DNA from 3 places in the Sphingorhabdus arenilitoris genome. Region 2 is predicted to be linked to each of the others. Evidence: predicted binding sites of a transcription regulator. Region 2 holds the regulator's gene; each other region holds the start of a gene.
The links. The regulator LexA, encoded in region 2, represses DNA repair genes until DNA is damaged. The targets are predictions, from matches to a motif close to GTTCCNCNCTTGTTCT.
Positions count from the first base shown of each region.

Region 1 (7,659 bases), on a different contig from region 2:
CCCCGTATATCCTGAACACCTATGCCAAGCATTATAAAACCGGCGAACCCATTCCCAAAGAGCTGGTAGAAAAGATAGAAAAGAGCAGCAGCTTTAACGAAGGTTTTGCCACGGTGGAATATCTGTCCAGCGCGATATTGGACATGAAACTGCATAACCGGACCGACCCAGTGGCAGACCCGGCGGCATTTGAAAAAGCCACGCTGGCGCAAATTGGGATGCCAAAGGAAATGGTGATGCGGCACCGGTTGCCGCAATTTAATCACCTCTTCTCCTCCGACGCTTATTCTGCAGGCTATTATAGCTATTTGTGGTCGGAAACGATGGATGCCGACACTTGGGCGGCGTTCGAAGAATCGGGTGATGTGTGGAATAAGGAAATAGCCGATAAATTCCGCAAGATATTGCTATCCACGGGCGGCGAAACCGACCGGATTGAGGCTTACCGCGAATTTCGTGGCCGCGATCCCGACGTGAATGCCTTGCTGAAACGGCGCGGATTTCCGGTTGCGTCCAAAGGTCCGGGCGACGCACCACCCATCATGGAGGAAGCTGCATCCGGCGGTATCGGTAATTAACACCCGGGGGCTGGGTCACGGCACGTTGCGGGTCAATGGCGGTGCGCCTATCACCGCCGGTTGATATGCGCGGTTTGCGCGATGATTGGTCCGCCGGTGGCCGCTTTCATGCTGCCGCCAATATCTGAGCCGTTCGATTTAGGCAGAGGCCAACGTCTCGCTGCCCCGGAACCAGAATAACGGTTCGGCGGGCTGCTGTGACGAGGACGCCAACGGCAGTGCGGTTTCGCAAAAGGCGCATTCCGCCGTTGTCCGTCCAATATGCCAATGGGTCCGGGTGCAGGACGGACAATGATTGACCGATTCGGCGTAATAAAGCGGGATAAATGTCCGCTGTTGCGCCGAACCCCGGAAATCCTTTATATTCATATACATCGACTTCTCCTTCGCTATCGTGAGCCCCCACATTTGCGACCAGCCGTTTTATACTATCGATAAACTGCATCCTATCATATGAATAGCTTATGAACAATGCGGCGAAGCGATTACGGCTCGTCGCGCCTCGTGCACGGGTCGGTTGACCTATTTTGGCACATGACTTTGCGGCCCACTTGGGCCCGCAAAATGGTCTCAAAACTCCAAGACGGATTGAATAGGTCCTGACCCTAAAACCGATACTCCTGCCGATCAACCAGTTGGCTTATCAGCTTTTATTCCTAACGGCCGAGCATCGGTTTCAAATACCCACCCGTGTAACTGGCCGCAACTTTTGCCACTTGTTCCGGTGTGCCTTGCGCCACGATCTCTCCGCCTTTTACACCGCCTTCGGGGCCGAGGTCGATGACCCAGTCGGCGGTTTTTATGACGTCGAGATTATGTTCGATCACCACCACGCTATTACCCTGTTCGACGAGCCGGTGGAGCACTTCGAGCAATTTTCGCACATCTTCAAAATGCAAGCCGGTCGTCGGTTCATCAAGGATATAGAGCGTTTGCCCGGTGGAACGTTTGCTCAGCTCCTTGGCGAGCTTTACCCGCTGCGCCTCCCCGCCCGACAGGGTGGTGGCCTGCTGCCCCACCTTGATATAGCCCAGACCCACTTCGGCCAGCATCGCCATTTTATCCCGGATCGGCGGCACGGCCTTAAATGTTTCGACTGCATCCTCTATTGTCATGTCCAGGACATCGGCGATCGACAGGCCTTTCCACTTCACCTCCAATGTCTCGCGGTTGTAACGCCGTCCATTGCACTCCTCACAGGTGACATAGACATCGGGCAGGAAATGCATTTCAATCTTGATCAGGCCATCACCGCTACATTTTTCGCAGCGCCCGCCCTTTACATTGAAACTGAAGCGCCCGGGCTTATATCCCCTTGCCTCGCTTTCGGGCAGGCCCGCGAACCAATCGCGGATATTGGTAAAGGCTCCGGTGTAAGTGGCGGGGTTGCTGCGCGGTGTCCGGCCAATCGGGCTTTGATCAATATCGATCACCTTGTCGCAATGTTGTAAGCCGGTAATTTTGTCATGCGGACCGGCGATCACGCGGGCACCATTCAATGACCGAGCGGCGGCGGCATAAAGCGTGTCGATAGTGAAGCTGGATTTGCCAGATCCCGAAACACCAGTGATGCAGGTGAAGGTGCCGAGCGGAATCGATGCGGTGACATCGCGCAAATTATTGGCCCGCGCCCCGTGCACGGTTAACTTCTTGCCATTGCCCTTGCGCCGTTTTTTGGGCACCGCGATTTCCCGCGTGCCGTTGAGATAATCGGCGGTCAGCGACCCTTTTGCCTTTATGATTTTTTTCAGCGGCCCTTCGGCCATCACGCGCCCGCCATGCACGCCCGCACCCGGACCAAGATCGACCACCCAATCTGCGGTGCGGATCGCATCTTCATCATGCTCGACAACGATCACCGTATTGCCCAAATCGCGCAGCCGCCGCAACGTAGCGAGCAGGCGGTCATTGTCTTTTTGATGCAGGCCGATGCTCGGTTCATCGAGCACGTAAAGCACACCGGACAGGCCGGAGCCAATTTGACTGGCAAGGCGGATACGCTGGCTTTCTCCGCCTGATAATGTGCCGGATGTACGGTCAAGGTTCAAATAATCGAGCCCGACATTGTTCAGGAAGCCCAGCCTTTCGTTGATTTCCTTCAATATCGCTTTGGCAATCTGACTCTGCTGCTTGGTCAGGCTTTGGTCTACTTCGGCAAACCAGACCAAGGCGTCGCTCACGCTCATCCGGGTCGGCGTGGCAATATCGGCGCCCGCAATTTTGACGCAGAGCGCCTCAGGCCGCAGCCGCGCCCCATGACAGGTTTCACAAGGCTGCGATGTTTGAAATTTGCCGAGCTCTTCGCGCATCCACGCACTGTCGGTTTGCAGCAGACGGCGGTGGAGATTGCCGACCACGCCTTCAAAGGCTTTGGTCACCGTATATTCTTTACGCCCATCCTTGAAAGTCAGCTGCACCGGCATCCCATTTGTGCCGTGCAGGATGATCATCCGCTGATCGGGCTCCAATTGATTCCAAGGAGTCTCCAGGCTGAAATCATACGCCCGCGCGAGGCTGGATAATACCTGCATATAATAAGGGCTCGGCGGGTTGGATTTGGCCCATGGCACGACCGCGCCTTGCTTCAAAGTCAAAGCCTCATTGGGTACCACCAGCTGTTCATCAAATTCCAACCGTTCGCCAAGGCCATCGCAATCGGGGCAAGCCCCTTGCGGCGCGTTGAACGAGAATAGCCGGGGCGCGATTTCGGCGATGGTAAAACCCGATACGGGACAGGCAAATTTTTCACTAAACACAATGCGATTGGGCGGCAGGCCAGTGCCCTTCATCGACCCACTGGTGATGTTTGCTAGAGCCCTCTCCCCTTCAGGGCGGAGGTTTGGGATGGGGGGCTGTATTTGAAACTCAGCCCTAACCTCGCGGACAGTCGGCTCCCCCTCTCGTAACTGCTCCCCTGAAGGGGAGAGGGACTGAGCCATCGCTTCTGCCACCGTCCCATCCGCCAAATCCACGAAGGCCAGCCCATCGGCCAGCTTCAGCGCGGTTTCGAAACTATCGGCCAGCCTTGTTTCAATGCCCGGTTTGATGACGATACGGTCGACCACAACCTCAATGTCATGCTTATATTTTTTATCCAGCGCTGGCGCTTCTTCAATCGGGTAAAAATCGCCATCGATGCGCACGCGGGTAAATCCATCCTTTTGCCATTGCGCGAGTTCTTTGCGATATTCGCCCTTGCGCCCCTGCACCACCGGCGCGAGCAGATAGGCCCGCGTCCCTTCTGCCAAGGCCATGGTTCGGTCCACCATTTGCGTGACCGTCTGCGCAGTGATGGGCAAGCCGGTTGCGGGCGAATAAGGCACGCCCACCCGCGCCCATAATAACCGCATATAATCATAAATTTCGGTGACCGTCGCCACGGTGGAGCGCGGATTGCGTGACGTGGTTTTCTGCTCAATGGAAATGGCGGGCGATAGACCTTCGATATGTTCCACATCCGGCTTTTGCATCATCTCCAAAAACTGCCGCGCATAGGCCGACAGGCTTTCCACATACCGCCTTTGTCCCTCGGCATAGATGGTGTCAAAGGCGAGCGACGATTTGCCGCTGCCCGACAAGCCGGTGATAACGATCAGCTTGTCACGCGGCAGGTCGATATCAATGCCCTGCAAATTATGTTCGCGCGCACCGCGCACCTTGATGTGGGTCAGGCTCATGAGAATAATTGTTCCATTTTTGTTCTATATACGCAAGTGCGAATTTTCACTCAGACCGGCGATGCGGCACCGCAGACCGAATTGAAATACAGGCTTTACAAGGCATATTTTTTCCTGTCATCTGCCCAAGTGGGTCAAAACTAAATCTATTCGTATAGATGGGAAATTTATGTCCAAATGTTTTGTCCGCGCGCGCCCGGCCCGCATCGCTGCCACTGCGTCCGGATGGCGCGCTTCTCTTTCAAATCACATGCGTGTTGTTAAAACCGCTTCTGCGCTGATCGGGGTTGCCATCGCCTCTACTTATGGCGGTGCCCCGGTATGGGCGCAGGGCGCTTCAAACGAAGCAATGGCTTGCACCGCACAGAAGACATTCAGCGGGCAAGAGCTTGGCATCGCGGATCCGGCCCAAATGCAAATGATGATGAGCGCGTCAGCCATTGGCGACAAAAATAGCAAGCTGCTGCGTACCAGCGGGCGAATGAATTTCTCTCGGCCAGTGGACCCGTCGCTGGGCAGTGCCAGCCCAATATTCCGCTTCGTCATTGAATATTTTGATGCAGGCTATGGTGCGTCCTCAGAATATTACCAACCGCCGCTCGTTGAAAATATCATTGCCGCGCTGCAGGTTAAAACCCCCGAACTTCCCAATGAAGAACGGCCCGTCAAAATGCTGTTCAAAACACAAAATTCGGATGGCAGCGGAAGGGTGTTCCAAATGCCCGGGAAATTGCAGAAACAATATGGCGAAAATCCGCTGCGAACGGCGTTTTTCAATCCGAAATTCACGCCCTTACCCGGTAAAAATGGAGATCAGACGATCGATTATTTGGAATCGCTGTCAAACGCCATTCGCGAAGCAGAGAAAATTGAGGTGAGCTTCATTGACGAGAAAAGCGGTCTAACTATCGGCTATTCATCAATGCCAATCCCGCTGATGGTGGTCGAGAATTTCAATCTCTCCCCCATGGCGGATCAGCTGCGCGAACAATTGGCGGCGCGTAAATGCCCCCCATTGGTCCCGGTTTCGCCGCTATGGATGCTCGGCGGATAGCCTGCCTGACCCTAAGCCTGTTTTTTCGGAAAAAATTTGCGATATTTGCGGTAGGCCCAGCTCAGCAGCCATATCGTAAGCAGCAGCAAGATGACCGCGATCACCGCCGCCGCGACCGGATTGGCAAAGATCAGGAATAACAACCCGCCCGCCGCGACATCCTCGCCCGTGGACAGCATGATGTTGCTGACCGGTTCGGGTGATGTGTTCACCACCGCCCGCGCCGACGCCTTCGTCGCATGGCTGGCAAAGGCCGCGCCGCCGCCCAATAGGAAGATGATAACCTGCCACGCCGGATCACCGCTGTCGACGAGCGCGAGCGCAAGCATCGCCCCGCCCAGCGGCCGGATGATGGTATGCAGCCCATCCCATATGCTATCGAGCCACATTACCTTGTCAGCGAAAAATTCGGCCAGCGCGCCCAATGCTGCAATCCCGATCACCCACGGATTGCCCAGCGCCTCCAACATGACAAGATTTTCCGGCAGCGGCACAATGTCAAAACGCATGGCAAGCCCGGTTGCAAATATCGTCAAATAAAGCCGCCATCCCGACAGCAGGCTGACACTGGCCGCAAGGCCCAACAATTCCACAATCCCCATACCCGCCTCTCCCCGCCTGCAATGGGCGAAACATGGCACGAAAAGCCCGGTGGCGCAATTGCGCGGATTTGCGGCGGTGTCGCTTAACTGATTTTTAGTTATACTTGCGCCAATGGATATTATGATAAGATATATTTGACCGGTTGGCTGATATAGGGGGTAATATATGTTGCATTTTATGATGTCGTTGATGATGGTTTGCGCGCTAGCCAGCTGCAAGACCGCTGATCGCAGTGATGACGGTGCAGGGGCTGCGGGGACACGGCAAAGCAGCAGCATCTATTACAAATCGCAATCCGCCGCCGATGCCGCGCTAGCGGCCTTTGATAAGGATAACCCCACGTGCCAGCTCTGGACCAACTGGCAGAAAATGTGCTCGCGTGCAAATCCCGATGCTCGTTCATTGTGTGTTACGCAAAAGCATAATTCGGTTGCTCCTTCTGCGCCGTTTTGCGTAGCCTCTGTTTACAAGGATAGTAAAGTAACAAATATATCGTCATCAGACACTCGGACGCTTTTATCGATAGCGAGATTCTGCGACGGAAAGACGTCGCTTGAGACCAACCCCGAATGGGATATTCATACCGCTGTTGGGTTTTGTGCGTATCAAGAAAATCGTCCGTTCGTATTGAAACAACCATTCACGATGAATGAATTAGCGAGCCAATGGATAATTGACAACTTCGATGAAAGTCAGATGTCTGAACATTCTATATTGGAAAGTTACGATGAACATAGAAGTAACTGGTGTAATGATTTTGACGTTCTAGGAATGTACGAGCAGGAAGAGTTCGGGGGAGATGGTGTCATTATGCCCACGCTCCGTATAAAAAACATTGAACCCGTATTTGGAATTTTCTGTAGATCACAGAAACGCATTTCAGCAGCACCATAATAATTGGTAATGCCTTCGAATATTTTGCCGTCATTCGAAATAACCCGTTCCAGTTGCAAAAACCCATCATCCCCTTCTGTCCATCGCCAGTGATTTAGCGGTGGCGCTTTACGCTTATCCATGCTTGATATAGCGCATGACATCCGATCAGAATGAGCGCGTTTCTGAACGCGGGGGCGGGAGTGAAAATCCGCTTGCTGTGCCTGCGGCGACTATGGTGATTATGCACCGCGATCCGGCGGGCGGTGCGCCGAAAATATTGATGATGGAGCGGGTCAAAAGCATGGCTTTTGCCGGCGGTGCAGCGGTTTTCCCCGGCGGCAAGGTGGATCAGGCGGATTTTGACTTTGCCGCCGCATTGCCGCGCGATGTGACATTGGGGCTGGACGTGCCAGAGGTGGCGGCGCGGCTGGCGGTGATCCGCGAAACGATTGAGGAGGCGGGGTTGGCGCTCGGCCTGCATGGTGTGGAGGATCCCGCCAATTGCGATGAAGCGCGCCGCGCGCTGCATGATGGCGAGATATTGGGGGAGGTTCTGTCGGCGCAGGGTTGGACCCCCGACCTTCAAAAACTGGTCCCTTGGGCGCGGTGGCGTCCGCCCACGTTTGAGCGCGTGTCGCGGGTATTTGATACGCGTTTCTATCTGGTTGATGCCGGCGGGGCGCAGTTAAATGCAGTCGTTGATGCGACCGAGAATAAACGGTTATTCTGGGCCAGCGCCGCCGAAACGCTGCGGCTGGCGGATGAGGGTAAGGTAAAAATCATATTCCCCACCCGCCGCAATTTGGAACGGCTGGCGCAATTTGACAGCTTTGACCGCGCCGCCGCCCATGCCGCCGAATATCCCGTCGAA
Region 1 covers NZ_JBHSDH010000010.1:37,804-45,462, forward strand. Annotated here, with positions in the region: gene ACFOWX_RS01670 (M3 family metallopeptidase) at 1-578, shown strand, start outside; gene ACFOWX_RS01675 (hypothetical protein) at 717-953, opposite strand; gene uvrA (excinuclease ABC subunit UvrA) at 1,235-4,255, opposite strand; gene ACFOWX_RS01685 (hypothetical protein) at 4,506-5,309, shown strand; gene ACFOWX_RS01690 (DUF4126 domain-containing protein) at 5,321-5,911, opposite strand; gene ACFOWX_RS01695 (hypothetical protein) at 6,078-6,806, shown strand; gene ACFOWX_RS01700 (NUDIX hydrolase) at 6,943-7,659, shown strand, end outside.
Region 1: the regulator LexA is predicted to act here: its motif matches at 4,266-4,281, upstream of uvrA (excinuclease ABC subunit UvrA).

Region 2 (7,659 bases):
ACGTCGCGGCGGCAACGCAGAGGCTGTTGACCGGGTCATGACAAAGCTTACCCATATTGATGACGCGGGCAACGCCGCAATGGTTGATGTGTCGGGTAAGGCCGAAAATTTGCGAGAAGCGGTCGCCGAAGGGCGGATTAGCATGAGCGCAGAGGCGCTGCGGGCGATAAGGGACGGCATGGTCAAAAAGGGCGACGTGCTTGCTGCCGCCCGAATTGCCGGGATAATGGCGGCGAAGAAGACAAGCGAGCTGATCCCGCTTTGCCATCCGCTGATGCTTTCCAAAGTGTCCGTTGACTTTGCATTTGAAGATGATGCCATTCGGGCGACGGGCACCGCACGGTTGACTGGGCAGACAGGGGTGGAGATGGAAGCGTTGACCGCAGTTTCGGTGGCGCTGCTCACTCTATATGACATGGCGAAGGCGCTGGATAAGGCGATGGTGATTTCCGATATCCGCTTGCTCAAAAAAACCGGCGGAAAATCTGGCGATTGGACCGCCCCCCATGATTAGCGTGGAAGAGGCGCGGCAAAGGCTGCTAAAGCTTGCCTCGCTTATGCCGGTCGTTTCAACTCCCTTACCCTTGGCAAAGGGGCGGTTTTTGGCGGAAGATTTAATCGCACGGCGGCAGCAACCGGCGGCGCATATGTCGGCCATGGATGGCTATGCCGTCCGTTTTTCCGACTGCCCCGGCCCATGGTCAGTCATTGGCGAAAGCGCAGCGGGGCATCGCTATAACGGCGCATTGGCCGCAGGTGAAGCGGTCAGGATATTTACGGGCGCGCATCTGCCCGAAAATTCCGATTGCGTTATTATACAAGAAGATATTGAGAGAAGCGGAGATAATATCTCGCTTTGCGGGGATGCCCCCCATCAAAAATGGCACCATGTTCGCAAGGCTGGATCGGATTTTTCCAATGGCGACAGACTGGCCCAAGCGGGAACGCAGGTGAATGCCGGAATTATCGCGGCCGCCGCGATGGCAGGCTACGGTGACCTGCCCCTTTTTGCCGGGCCGCGCGTTGCGATAATCTCCTCCGGTGATGAGCTGGTCCCGCCGGGTTTGCCGCTGCGCACCGAACAAATCCCGTCATCCAATGCTGTCATGATTGCCGCCATGCTATCTTCGCTGCCATGTGAGGTGCAGGATTTGGGCATTGCCCGGGACAATTTGGCGTCATTGGCCGAAAAGCTGGAACAGGCAAAAGGGGCGGATATTATCGTGACCATTGGCGGGGCGTCGGTCGGCGACCATGATCTGGTCCACCGCGCCGCGACTGACGCAGGTGCAACGATGGATTTTTGGCGGATTGCCGTGCGTCCAGGAAAGCCATTAATGGCCGGAAAGCTTGGGAATTCGGTGATGTTGGGCCTGCCTGGAAATCCGGGTTCGGCCTTTGTGACCGCCTTTTTATTCCTTTTGCCGCTGGTTCGGCATATGGCTGGATCAGCGCAGCCATGGCCGACATCGCTATCCGCCCCCTGCACCACCGCCATTGCAGCAGGCGGACCGCGCGCCGAATATTTGCGCGCGGTGCTGCAAGATGGCGAATTGACGCCATTTCACATGCAAGACAGCGGCGTCACCAAACCCTTGGCGAGCGCAAATGCGCTTATCATTCGCCCGGTTGATGCACCGCCAGTAGGCGTGGGCGATATAGTTGCATATCTGCCATTGGACATATGACCAAACCGGCCATTCGGCAGCAATCTGTAAAGCGGCTTGACATAACCTGATTTGTTCCGTAATTGTTCCTACTATGTTTAACCGCATAGGGAACAGATGATGTTGACCGCTAAACAAAATGAATTGCTTCGCTTCATTCATGAACGATTGGAAGAGGGCGGCGTATCTCCTTCTTTTGAAGAGATGAAAGACGCGCTCAACCTGAAAAGCAAATCGGGTGTCCATAGGCTGATCGGCGCATTGGAAGAGAGAGGCTTTATTCGCCGCCTCCCCAACCGCGCCCGTGCCCTTGAAATATTGCAAATGCCGGAGGGCGGCGGAGCAAAATCTGTCAGCAATGTTGTTTCGTTGGCCACTAAATCAGCTGATAAGCCGAATAACGGAAAATCGGCCAATGCGATGCCGCTTGCGGCCAATGACGTCATGGAAATCCCTTTGCATGGCAGGATCGCTGCCGGTGTTCCTATTGAAGCGATGGAAACCACCGAAACGCTAGCCGTTCCGATGGCTCTATTGGGCACAGGTGAGCATTATGCATTAGAAGTGTCGGGAGATTCGATGATCGAAGCCGGAATTTTTGACGGCGATTATGCGTTGATCAAGAAAACCGATTCCGCGCGCGATGGCGAAATTGTCGTGGCATTGGTACGCGGCGAAGAGGCTACGTTAAAATATCTGCGCCGCGAAAATGGCAACATAAGGCTGGATCCGGCAAATGCCGCTTATACACCGCAAGTGTATAGCCCGCATGAAGTGTTGATTCAGGGCAAGCTTGCGGGGCTGCTGCGCCGTTACCATTAAGGGTAGCGGGGCAGTATACCGGCGCTGATTGAACGGGCTGCTGGAGCGGTTTGGGTATATTGCGGTCAGGTGTTATTATCGCTGGCCTGACTGGCAGCTACCTTACACTCTATTTTGCCGGACACCCCGCAGCCTGTTTATTTGCCCGCAATTATCCAAGGATGATGGTGACCGGCGGCGACAACGCTTTCCACGCGGGGACCCGAAAATGCATTCGATAGGTAAAAGGTCAGCCCGCCGGTTTTGGCGAGAGATTCACGGTCAGCGCGCAGCCATTTCGGCTTGCAACTACGCGGTAGCCAGCGGTCACTAACCACTATGTCAACCCGCTTACAGGCCACAGCCAATTCCATCGAGGGGATATAATACCGGCTGCGCAGAGCCAATATATTCCATCTGCGCCCATCTCGGTCGATGGTAATCACGCAAGCATCCGCCGTACATTGCGCACCGGGCCAATCGGTAATAGCAACCGGCTCTGCCTTAACCCCAGCATTCTCACGCAGCGTATCGCGAACATAATCCCCCGCTCGGTCGCGCAGGAGCGCCAATTTCCCGTCGCTACCCACCACCGCCAAATGCTTACCGTCGCCTGTGACCAATATATCTGGATATGGCGCGGTGATCATCGCGGTCAATCCGATCAGAAATAGCGGGATGCCAAAATACCTCGCCCGCCGCCGGAAAATACCAAAATATAATGCCCCCAATATCATGGCGGCAAAGGCCCATTGCGGCATAACGGGCAACATGGAAACCGCGCCGGGCGCCGCGCTGACGCCATGGGCCAAAGCCAATATTGCCCGTAAGGATATATCGGTAACCCACCAAAATGGCGCGCCCAGCCCCACCAGATCAAAGGTCAACGCCAATGCTTCGAAAGGCATCACAAGGAATGTCGTCATCGGAATTGCGATGACATTGGCCAATGCGCCATAAAGCCCGCTTTTGTGGAAATGGAAAATAGCAATCGGCGCCAATATAAGCTCAATCGCGGCCCCGGTGATCAGCAGGATAACGATGCTCCGCCCCATTTTCCTGATCAAACCATCTTGCTGTCCGGCGCGCGTAAAATTCTGCATCCACCGGCTTTCATGCAGGACAATAATTGTTGAAACCGCCGCAAAGCTTAGCTGAAAACTGGGCCCCGCCAGACTTTCCGGCCATATGAGCATGATCACGCTGGCACCAAATGCGACAAGCCGCAGGCTGATCGCATCGCGCCCCATTGCCAATGCCGCCAATATCAACAATGCGGCGACGCATGACCGGATGGTCGGCACTTCGGATCCTGTTAACAGCGTATATCCAATCGCGCCCATTGCTGCGACAGCCGCCGCAATAAGCGGCACCGGAAAACGCAATGCAATGCGCGGGAACAGCGCCAATATCCGGCTCATTAAGAGGAAAATCGCGCCGACAACCGCGGTTACATGCAGGCCGCTGATCGATAGTAAATGCGCCATTCCGCTATTGCGCATTGCCTCTGCGTCATCATCTGAAATGGCGCCGCGATCCCCGGTGGCGAGCGCTGCCGCGATTGACCCACTGCCGGGGGGCAATTGGGACGTGATATGCGCCGATAATGCACGGCGAACATTTCCTAAAGTCGGCTTGTGAGAAGAGGGTCTGTATAATGTCACATTGCCCAGGATCGTTCCTGTTGCGCCCAAACCGTCAAACCACGCCCGCCGCGCAAAATCATATCCCCCCGGCACGCTAGGTCCGGCGGGCGGAACAAGCCGCGCTTTCATTCGGATAACCGCACCGCTGGTAAATTCAGGCCGGTACTTTTCTGCATCCAGATTGACACGGACTTTTTCGGGCAAGCCCGCATGCCCACCGGTTGCCAGTTCGAAACGGACAATATCGCGGGCCGTGATATGCTCCACTTTTGTAATTTGACCGTAAAATTCGCCGATCCACATTTTTTTAAGCGGCGGCGTGCCGACTGCGGCCGACCGGAAATATATGGCCAAAAATCCGGCTAAAAAACAAAAAGCAGCTATTTTGATTATCGCCATCAGGCTGGATTGGCGGCCCGTTATGTAAGCGATTAGGATCAACGCTGCACACAGGCCTGTCACCGCCCATAAAGCGCCGTTACCCTGCAGCTCCCATGTAACAATGCCCGCGCCAACCGCCACCGGCACCCATAACGGCCATTGGTCCCTTTCGCTGTCGATCCAGCCTTCAATTGCGCCGCCAGGCCAATGAAGATGCCAATTTCTGATCGATAAACCCAATCCGTCCAAGCCCCCGATAACAGGGCACAAAACATGGTGCAGGAACCAGCAGGTTCTGACTTTTCGCCCTGATGATCGCTTACCAAGAAAAAAGTGAAAAAACGAGCCTTGTTTGCTGCTGTTACCCTTGACCTAGGCGGCAAATGAACGCATTGAACCGTCAAAATAACAAACGCCTTTTCCTCCTCGCGGAAATCTGCCGCATTCATGTCGGACCAAATGTCATCATTTGATGCGAATGGCTGCCATAAAGCGGCGGGCCAAGAGGAAGGGTTTCGGGATCATTTTGCTGAAACCGGGTGCCTCATTTGGGAATATATATTTACAGAATATTGTCCGGCCAGACGGGACAAGAATGACAGGAGTTAAGGCTATGAGCGATGATAAAGCAACGCTGACGATGGGCGGCGAAAGCTATGATTTTCCGGTATTTAAGGGCACGCAAGGTCCCGATGTCGTGGATATTCGGAAATTATATGCACAAACGGGAAAATTTACATTTGACCCGGGATTTACATCGACCGCAAGCTGCGAATCTGCGCTCACATTTATCGATGGTGATGAAGGCATATTGCTGCATCGCGGATATAATATTGAACAATTGTCTGAACAATCTTCGTTCATGGAAGTTTCCTATTTGCTGCTGAATGGGGAGTTGCCGAGCAAAGCCGAATTGGACGATTTCTCCTACACGATTTCGCGGCACACCATGCTGCACGAACAACTCGCGACTTTTTATAAAGGTTTCCGCCGCGACGCGCATCCCATGGCGATCATGTGCGGTGTCGTGGGCGCGCTCAGCGCATTTTATCATGATTCGACCGACATTGCCGACCCGGAACATCGCAAAATTTCAAGCCACCGTTTGATTGCAAAAATGCCCACTATTGCGGCCATGGCCTATAAATATTCAATCGGTCAGCCGTTCCTCTATCCGGATAATGATTTGAGCTATACCGGCAATTTCCTGCGGATGACCTTTGGCGTTCCTGCCGAAAATTACGAAGTGAACCCGGTCATTGAGCGGGCCATGGACCGGATTTTCATCCTGCACGCCGACCATGAACAAAATGCGTCGACATCGACCGTCCGGCTCGCGGGCTCTTCGGGCGCTAATCCTTTTGCATGTATCGCCGCTGGTATCGCTTGCCTTTGGGGTCCGGCGCATGGCGGCGCGAATGAAGCGGCGCTCAATATGCTGCGTGAAATTGGCACGCCCGACCGCATCCCTCATTATATTGAGCGGGCAAAAGATAAAAATGATCCCTTCCGCCTGATGGGCTTTGGCCACCGCGTTTACAAAAATTACGACCCGCGTGCGACCGTGATGCGCAAAACCGTCCGGGAAATCATGGCCGAGTTGAAGGTCAATGATCCGGTGTTTGAAGTCGCTTTGCAGTTGGAAGAAATGGCGCTCAACGATCCGTATTTCATTGAAAAGAAACTATTCCCCAACGTGGACTTTTATTCCGGCATCATTTTATCGGCAATCGGCTTCCCGACCGAAATGTTCACTGTGCTGTTCGCCCTGTCCCGCACAGTGGGTTGGGTGGCGCAGTGGAATGAGATGATTTCCGATCCTGCCCAAAAAATCGGTCGTCCGCGTCAGCTTTATACTGGTCCGACGGCTCGCGATTATGTTCCGCTAACTGCGCGGTAACTATCCAGACGGCAGGGTGAGCGTGAATTTGGCGCCGCCCTGCCCGCCTGGCCCTGTGCTGCTCGGCGCGTCGCCAACGGCCAAATCGCCGCCCATCGCACGCGCGAGCCTGCGCGAAATATATAGGCCAAGCCCGCTGCCACCGTCGCCCGATCGGCCCAATCGTTCGAATTTGGCGAAAATCTTTTCACGGTCATCGGGCGCAATTCCAGTGCCTTCATCGCAAACGGTGACCATCGCAATTTTGCCGCCTGACTGAATATCAATGGTAACCCGCGTTCCTGCTGGAGAATAGCGGATGGCATTGGTTACCAGATTGATCAATATTTGCAGCACACGGCGAAATTCGGCTTGCGCCTTGATCTTCAGTTTCTCCGGCGGGGTGATGATAGTGATCCGGTGATCCGCAGCTTTCAGCGCCAGCAAACCGGCCACACGGCGGGCCAAATCACCCAGCTCAATATCGTCTTTTTCAAAAGAGAAATCGGGCCGCTCAATTGCTTCTAAATCCCCCAAATCGTCAACTAACGCGACCAAATGGCGGGCGGCATTGGCAATATCTTTGGCATAGCTTGCATAATTTTCGCGAATGGGCCCTTGCAATTTTGCACCAATCGTTTCGGCATTGGCGATAATCCGGCCCAGTGGCTGACGCAAAACCGGGGCAAGATTTTGGCCGAATAACAATTCGCTACCGTCACGCGCTTGCTCAACATCGCCGTCACCAGCAATGACGGAATGCGCCGCCGCAGGACGCAAATCGAGGTGGTAGCCCGAAAACAAACCACCCGCTGCCCGCGACACATCGGCCAATATCGAATAGCGCCGATCATCACCTGCAAAACCAACGTCATCAACCTTGGCCAGCTCCTGCTTCTCCATAAAAGTCAGTAGCGTTTTTGCGCCTTCCTGCTGCATATCAAATAGCTTTTGGGCCGGCTGACCGATGGCGGTTGGACCCAGAAATCCGGTCAGATTGCCTTCCGCCGATAAAAGCCGCAAATGACGGTCAAATATCAACGCGCCTATTTCGTCGCTACCGTCGATTTGTTGATCGCGCTCAGCGGCTTTACCGACATTTAACGCCTCCGATACGCGCCAACCCGAAACGGTCAAAACTGCAATATCGCCAACCAATTTTGATTCAACCCATAGGTCAATATCTTCGTCATCACTGGCAACGCGGACTGCCCGGGCCAATCGCATTTTGATGCGATGTGTTGCGCTCGCTATGGCCGCAAGACCGGGCACCGCGAATTGGCCG
Region 2 covers NZ_JBHSDH010000013.1:623,441-631,099, forward strand. Annotated here, with positions in the region: gene trpC (indole-3-glycerol phosphate synthase TrpC) at 1-41, shown strand, start outside; gene moaC (cyclic pyranopterin monophosphate synthase MoaC) at 38-514, shown strand; gene ACFOWX_RS07105 (molybdopterin molybdotransferase MoeA) at 507-1,688, shown strand; gene lexA (transcriptional repressor LexA) at 1,788-2,489, shown strand; gene ACFOWX_RS07115 (ComEC/Rec2 family competence protein) at 2,627-4,735, opposite strand; gene ACFOWX_RS07120 (citrate synthase) at 5,109-6,395, shown strand; gene ACFOWX_RS07125 (sensor histidine kinase) at 6,396-7,659, opposite strand, start outside.

Region 3 (7,659 bases), on a different contig from region 2:
CCGCGTCTATGCCAAGGACGGTAAATTCGACGAAACGGCCGCACAAGAGCTAACCATTGTCGACAAAGCGGTCGCCGATACCATGGCGAAGAAGCTGGTGACCCGTCCCAATTTCGGCAAAATTGATGAAGCCGCCCGGCGCACCATCGACCTGTCTGGCATCATGGCGACGGTCACCGGTACAGCCGATCCAGATAGCGATATTGTCCGCGTTTCCGGCCAATTCGTGCCAGTCGATGCAGACGGCAAATTTGCGGCGCAGCAGATCGTATCGCGCCAGGATGGCGATATGCAGGTGAGCATTTCGCGCGGCGGAAAAGAAGTTATGCGCACTTCACAAAGCTTTGCCGCGCCCAAGGATGACTGGTTCATTGTCGGCCAAGGCGAAGTGACATTGGGCAAAAGCTTTGGCAGCGGCCCCGCCAGCATCGTCAGCGGCGACAGTCTTGCCGACGGAAGCTATGCCATCGGACGGGGTGCTTTTTATGCAAAGGGCGTTGTCGGCGACGATGTCCGGGTCACCGCTTCGCTCGATACAGGTGAGACGCTGGTCAAAGATTTGCTCAGCAACCTGGACCGCAAAGATCCACGTCAGCTGCTCCGCCGGTTGAACAGCGATCAATATTATCCCACCTATGGCGACGATTCGACATTGGTCGAAGACGCGCCAACACAGGGCCGCTTCTATCTGCGCGTCAATAAGGATGCGAGCCAGCTGGTTGTCGGCAATTTCGTGACCCAAATTAACGGCGCAGAATTGGCGCAATTGGACCGCGGATTATTTGGCGCGCTTGTCGATATTAACAGCAAAGCCGTCACCGGATTTGGAGAGCGGAAATTGCAGCTGACCGGTTTTGCCTCCGATCCCGGCACAGTGCCAGGGCGTGAGGAATTTCGCGGCACAGGCGGATCGCTCTATTTCCTCAAACGTCAGGATATCTCAGTTGGATCCGAAAGGCTGCGCATCGAAGTGCGCGACCGGGAAACTGGCTTGGTATTGGAAAGCCGCGATTTGCATCCGCAGCAAGATTATGACTTTGATCCATTCCAAGGCCGTTTAACATTGCTCAGTCCGCTTGCCTCAACCGCTGCCACAGGCAGCACGGTGCGCGAAGGAAGCTCAGCGGGCAATGTCCCGGTTCTGGTGGTGCGTTATGAATACACGCCGCCGATCGGCAGCCTCGATGGTTATACCGTAGGCGGCCGGGCATCGGGCTGGCTGACCGATGATGTGCGTTTGGGCATTACCGGGCAACGCGATACGGTCGAACAAGCGGATCAGACCGTGCTCGGTGCCGATATATTGCTGCGCGTGACCGCTGGCACATATGTCAAAGCGGAAATAGCGCAAAGCGATGGCCCCGGATTTGGTCAGTCCAATTCCATTGATGGCGGGCTTAGCTTTACCGATATTGCCAATCCCGGAACCACCTTGAAATCGAAAGCATGGCGGACCGAGGCTGGCATCAACTTTGCCGAGCTAACCGGTAAAAGCGGTGACTTGGGTTCGGCATCGGCCTATTATGAAAATCAGGATGCGGGCTTTTCCTCCGCTGGCCGGTTGACGCCTGCCGATACCGAAAGATGGGGTTTCGGCGTGACAGTTCCCGTTGGCACTTTATCGTTATCGGCAAAATATGACACGCTGACATCGGGTAGCGCAGGCCAAAGCGAGACCGGGACAATTGACATTGCCAATAAATTTGCCGTTGGCACAGGCAGTGTCACAGCCAAAGCGGGCCTTCGTTATGAAGACCGCACGCCCGGCCTGCTGTATAACAGCGTGCAAGACGGCGAGCGCACCGATGCCGCGGCAGAAATTGAGTATAAGCCCGGCGGCACCAATTTGGCGCTTTACGGTTTTGGTCAAGCCACATTGGAGCGCGATGCAGCGCGCAGCCGCAACAACCGTGCAGGCGGCGGGATCAAGGCCGAATTGTCCGAGCGCCTGTCGCTTAATGGTGAGCTTTCTGGCGGCGATGGCGGGCTGGGCGCCGATGTGCAGCTTAACCACCGATTGAGCGAGGGTAGCGAAGCCTATGTCGGCTATGCGCTATTTGCCGATCGGACCGATACCGGCCTCGACAGCCAGAATATCTTTACCCGCTCCAATCGGGGCACATTAACCCTAGGCGCGCGGCAACGCTTTACCGATAGCCTATCGGTATATGGCGAAAACCGCGTTGGCATTGGCGGCACCGCTCCGTCGCTGACCCGCAATTTCGGTCTGCGCTTTGACCCATCAGAAAAGCTGTCTTTCACCGGCAGTTTTGAAAATGGACGGATTGATGATGCCACCACGGGCCCGTTCAAACGGACAGCGGCAAGTATCGGCGTTGGCTATACTGCCGAAGATGTGCGGGTGGGCACCTCGATTGAGCTGCGCAATGAAACCGGCGTGGGCCGGGATCAAACCGTATGGCTGTGGCGCAATGATTTTAGCTATGCGGTCAATCCTGACTGGCGTGTTTTGGGCCGGTTCAATATCGCGCAGGCGGATAATGAAGGCCCGTCGATCCGTGCGGCGGAATTTACCGAAGCTGTTGCTGGCTTTGCCTACCGCCCGGTCAATAATGAACGGTTAAACGCGTTGGTTCGTTTCACCTATTTCGAAGATTTGGGTCCCGCAGGTCAAGTAACAGGTTCAGGCACCACCGAAAGTCCGAAACAGGTTTCATCCATCGGTAGCATTGACATTAACTATGACCTCAGCCGCAAATTCACGCTAGGCGCAAAATATGGCTATCGTTCGGGCCGCGTTTCATTGGCCCGCGACAGCGAAGTTTTCGTCAGCTCCGATGCGCATTTGGGTGTTGTCCGGCTGGACTATCATCTGAATAAAGAATGGGACATTACGGCGGAGGGCCGGGCATTATGGGTCACAGCGGCCGATGATAAACGGCTCGGCGCATTGGGCGCAGTGTACCGTCATTTGGGCAATAATGTGAAATTGGGTGTCGGCTATTCGCTGTCCGATTTCTCCGATGATTTGACCGACCAAAGCTATAGCAGCCACGGACCTTTCATCAATATTTTGGGCAAATTCTAACGATAACCGGGCGCAGCATTGTGATTGCCGATGCTGCGCCCTGTTTTGCCCCTGACCCCGCCGTTTATTAATAAAATTCCGTTACCGACATCGCGCCGCGTTGGCTGATCTGCCGGTCCGTTTTTTGATCGCTTACTTGGCTGGAACGAAAGGTGATCCGTTCGGCTTTCACAATCTGCGCACTGGCCTTGCCAACAGCGGTTGCTGCGCGGGCATTGACGGGCGGTGATACTGGCTTGTCCGCCGCCGCCCAGTTGAATGATACGGCCGCAGATTGCCCTGCGCCTGTTGGAACGGCGGCAAGTAGCAACAAGGGTAAAGAGTTTATCATCAAACGTGATTAACGCTGTTTAACCATATCAGAGCAAGCGCCGTTTCTGGTTAACAGGGCTTAATGCGTCTCATTTCCGAATTTTTACGGCTAGCTTGCAATGCCATGCCCCAAAATGCGACATATTGACGGGCTGATCTTTATTGCAAATCGCGGTTGCGCCAATTGTTACCTGTTGCTAATGGCGCGCATCACCATGTCAGGGCTGTGCGGCCATGGCGGAATTGGTAGACGCGCAACGTTGAGGTCGTTGTGGGCGAAAGCCCGTGGAAGTTCGAGTCTTCTTGGCCGCACCAGACAATATCAGAAACGCCCCTGCGAGTTCCGTGCAGCGACGGCGCGCCAACGCCAAGCTTCAACCATTTTCGCAAGTTGCTGCCGATAAAATGTGCAGCGCAGAAACAATATTTGTTCTTTTTATGTTCTGTGTGCTACATGCTGCATATGGCGCAAAAATCGACGATGGAAAAGCTGGCTATTTTGGCGGATGCCGCGAAATATGATGCGTCCTGCGCGTCGTCGGGAACGGCGCGCCGTGATTCGGTAGGTACCAAAGGCATCGGGTCCACAACGGGCATGGGAATCTGCCATAGCTATGCGCCCGACGGGCGGTGTATCTCGCTGCTGAAAATATTGCTGACCAATTTCTGCATTTTCGATTGCCGTTATTGTATCAACCGCGCCTCCAGCAATGTTGAAAGAGCAAGGTTCAGCGTGGATGAAGTGGTGCAGTTGACGCTGAACTTCTACAAACGCAATTATATTGAGGGCCTGTTTTTGTCCTCCGGCATTATTCGGTCATCCGATTATACGATGGAGCAAATGGTCGAAATTGCCCGCCGGCTGCGCGAAGATCATCTGTTTGGCGGCTATATTCACTTGAAAACTATACCCGATGCGGACCCCCGTTTGATCGACCTAGCGGGGCGATATGCGGACCGATTGTCGATCAATATTGAGCTCCCCACCGAAGCGGGCCTGGCTGCTTTTGCGCCGGAGAAAAACGCGCCTTCCATTCGCAAAACGATGGGCGCGGTGAAAATGAGGCTACTGGAAAGCGCGGGCGAACACAAAGCGGCAAAGTTGATGAAAGCAAAACCGCCGCGTTTTGCGCCCGGGGGGCAATCGACGCAGATGATTGTCGGTGCGGACAATAGCCTTGATGCGGATATTTTGCAGACTTCGACAAGCCTCTATTCCGATTATGGTCTGCGACGGGTTTATTATTCCGCCTATAGTCCGATCCCCGACGCAAGCAGCGACCTGCCGCCCGTGCGCCCGCCCTTGCTGCGCGAACACCGGCTGTATCAGGCCGATTGGCTGCTGCGTTTTTACGGTTTTAACCGTGACGAGATATTGGAGGGCGCGCCCAATGGTATGCTCGATCTAGCCGTCGACCCCAAATTGGCCTGGGCATTGCAGCGGCGGGAGGAGTTTCCGGTCGATATTAACCGAGCTCCGCGCGAAATGTTGCTGCGTGTTCCCGGCCTTGGCATCAAAAGCATTCAGCGTATCATCGCAGCGCGCCGTCAAGGGGCGCTGCGCTTTGGCGATGTGGCGCGGATCGTGCGTTCCTTGAAAATCGCAAAGGCATTCATCATTTGCGCAGACTGGCATCCCGGCGGGTTAACCGACAGCGCAGATTTACGTGCACGCTTCCTGCCGCCGCCACGGCAAATGGCGCTGATGTTATGATAGAGGTTGTCATCGAAAGCCCGGATGATTTTGATGCTTGGCGGGCCAAGGCTAGAGGCTTGCTGCGGATCGGGGCGCATCCGGCCGATGTCCATTGGCGCATGGCGCAAGACGCGCCGTCTTTATTTTCGGGCGGCGCCGCGATTGCGCATCGACCTGCTGCAGCTTCTCTGCCTGCCATTCATAACGCTGTGCCAAAAATATTCCTAGCGCTCGCTCAAATCGCGATGCTGCACCGCGATGAGCAGCGTTTCGCAAGGCTATATTCGATATTATGGCGGCTGCAGTCCGAACGCGGATTGCTGTCACGGCGGAACGATGATGATATCGGCTGGCTGCATGACAGGGCCAAATCGGTCCGGCGCGATATTCATAAAATGCACGCTTTTGTCCGGTTTAAGAAAATAGGCGAAAATCAGGATGGCCGAGAGGCTTTCGCGGCTTGGTATGAACCCGATCATTATATCACCCGCCATACTGCCGGTTTTTTTCGTAAGCGTTTTTATGGCATGGATTGGGCCATTATCACGCCGCATGCACGCGCCATTTGGCAGGATGAGATACTATGCTTTGGTCCCGGCGGAGAGCGCAGCGAGGTGCCCATCCATGATGTCATCGACGATCAATGGCGAACCTATTATGGCGCGATTTTCAATCCAGCGCGCATCAAGATAAAGGCTATGCAGTCCGAAATGCCGAAAAAATATTGGAAGAATTTGCCGGAAGCCGATCAAATATTGCCGTTGCTGATCGAAGCGCCGGACAGGGTGAAGGCCATGCACGAAAAAGCGGTACAAGCGGCCAATCCAAAAGCAGAAAAATGGCAGGCCATGCTGGAGCGGTAGCGATGCGGCAGAATTACGAGTTATCGCTTTATTTCTTCGCTGGAACAAAAGCGCCCTTGGCCGGCGGTGCGGCCTCGCTGCCTAACTCTGATTTCATTTGTGCATCGAGGTCGCGTTCGATCTTTTGGGCTTTTTGCTGCAATTCCTTTTCGGTCTCTGCATAGTCCGTTTCAAAATCATTCGAACAAGCCGGTAAGGTCATCACGACCACAGCTAGGATTATCAGCATGGGCGATTTGGTATGCGGGCGCATCAATAATCCTTTCGGTAGCGCACATTGACGTTGGAGCTGCCAAAACTGCTAAACTGGCTGAGCACCGATAGCGCAGGCGTCAGGCTGATTTCTATCTGACTAGCGGTATAGCCGCGGGCGTCGGTCACAATCTCTACATAAACATCGTTGGTGATATATTGACCAAAAGCAACCGATGTCCCGCGGCCATTTTCCTGATCCGCCCCCAATATACGCAGCCGGTCAATACCGCTCGATGCTTGCAAAACGCCCAGCGGGTTTAGCCCGCCGCTGCCGCCGCGCAAACTGTTTAACGATGCGGCCAGTTGCACCGCCTGAATGGCATTCAGCTCTCCGACTGAATTGCCGAATAATATTCGGGCCATAATTTCGTCCTGCGGCAATGTGGGCGTCGACGAAAATGTGATATCAGGATTCAACCCAGTCCCGCGAATAGTGACCTGCGTCGTCACGCCTTCTATCTCACTGGTTGCTGCGATCCGGACGCTTGGATTGACTGCCGGCCCGTTGAAGGAAATACGCCCTGTTTCCAATTGGAATGACCGTCCGGCGAATCCCAAAGTACCTCGCACCAGATCCACCCGGCCGGTTATACGCGGCGCATCCGTCGTACCGCTGATTTTCAGGTCGGACGACCATTCGGATTCCAGTCCCATGCCTGATATATAAAGCTGATTTTCGGCAACAAGCGCGATATCAAGCTGCCAATTGGACGGCAGGCTTTCAATAGGGTCGGGGTCACCGGTGATTCGGGCGTTCCGCAGGGGCGGTTTTCGCCTGACGCCGGTTAATTTGGCGACATTTGCCGACCCTTGCCGGACAATGCGGTACCGGGTTTCGGGAAGGCGCAATGTGCCGCGTATCACCGCTGGCGAATTGGCGCTGTTGGTTATCGAAATGCGTCCGCTTGCTTCCGATGCAATTAAATCATTTTGGGCAAGGCGGGCATTGTCGAGGTCCAGGTTCAGCTGCACCGGAAATCCTTGCGCCGATGACAGGCTGACAAAGCCGCTACCGCTCACACTGCCTTTGCCTGCTTTGGCGGTTAACTCGCTCACCTGCAGCTGATCATTGGTAAAACGCCCACGCAGCCGCAATTGGGTCAGCCGCGTGCCATAAGCGGCATTTTCGTAAATCAAGTCATTGGCACGCACAACACCCGACAGCTGCGGGCTGGCAACACGGCCCGAAAAATCGGCGGCAACGCCGATATTCCCAGCCAGATTTTGATCCGGGAGCGCCGCGAGGGAGAATAGCGCATCAGCCGGGCCATTATAGCGGATCCCGCCGGATAACGGTGCCTGCATCAGCCTATCAACCCATGGTCCGGCACCGGGCGGCAATGGCCGCAAATCCACCTGCATCCGGCCCACAGCGGCGCCGCGCCGCCGAATAACCAGACGCGCGTTGCCGCCATCGGGCAGCAAACGGCCAACCAAATTTATATCGACAGGCAGGCTCTGGCTCGCCAGGCTGGTGCGGGTAA
Region 3 covers NZ_JBHSDH010000010.1:158,678-166,336, forward strand. Annotated here, with positions in the region: gene ACFOWX_RS02210 (hypothetical protein) at 1-3,049, shown strand, start outside; gene ACFOWX_RS02215 (hypothetical protein) at 3,117-3,380, opposite strand; tRNA gene ACFOWX_RS02220 (tRNA-Leu) at 3,590-3,676, shown strand; gene ACFOWX_RS02225 (putative DNA modification/repair radical SAM protein) at 3,825-5,075, shown strand; gene ACFOWX_RS02230 (TIGR03915 family putative DNA repair protein) at 5,072-5,920, shown strand; gene ACFOWX_RS02235 (hypothetical protein) at 5,949-6,173, opposite strand; gene ACFOWX_RS02240 (translocation/assembly module TamB domain-containing protein) at 6,173-7,659, opposite strand, start outside.
Region 3: the regulator LexA is predicted to act here: its motif matches at 3,791-3,806, upstream of ACFOWX_RS02225 (putative DNA modification/repair radical SAM protein).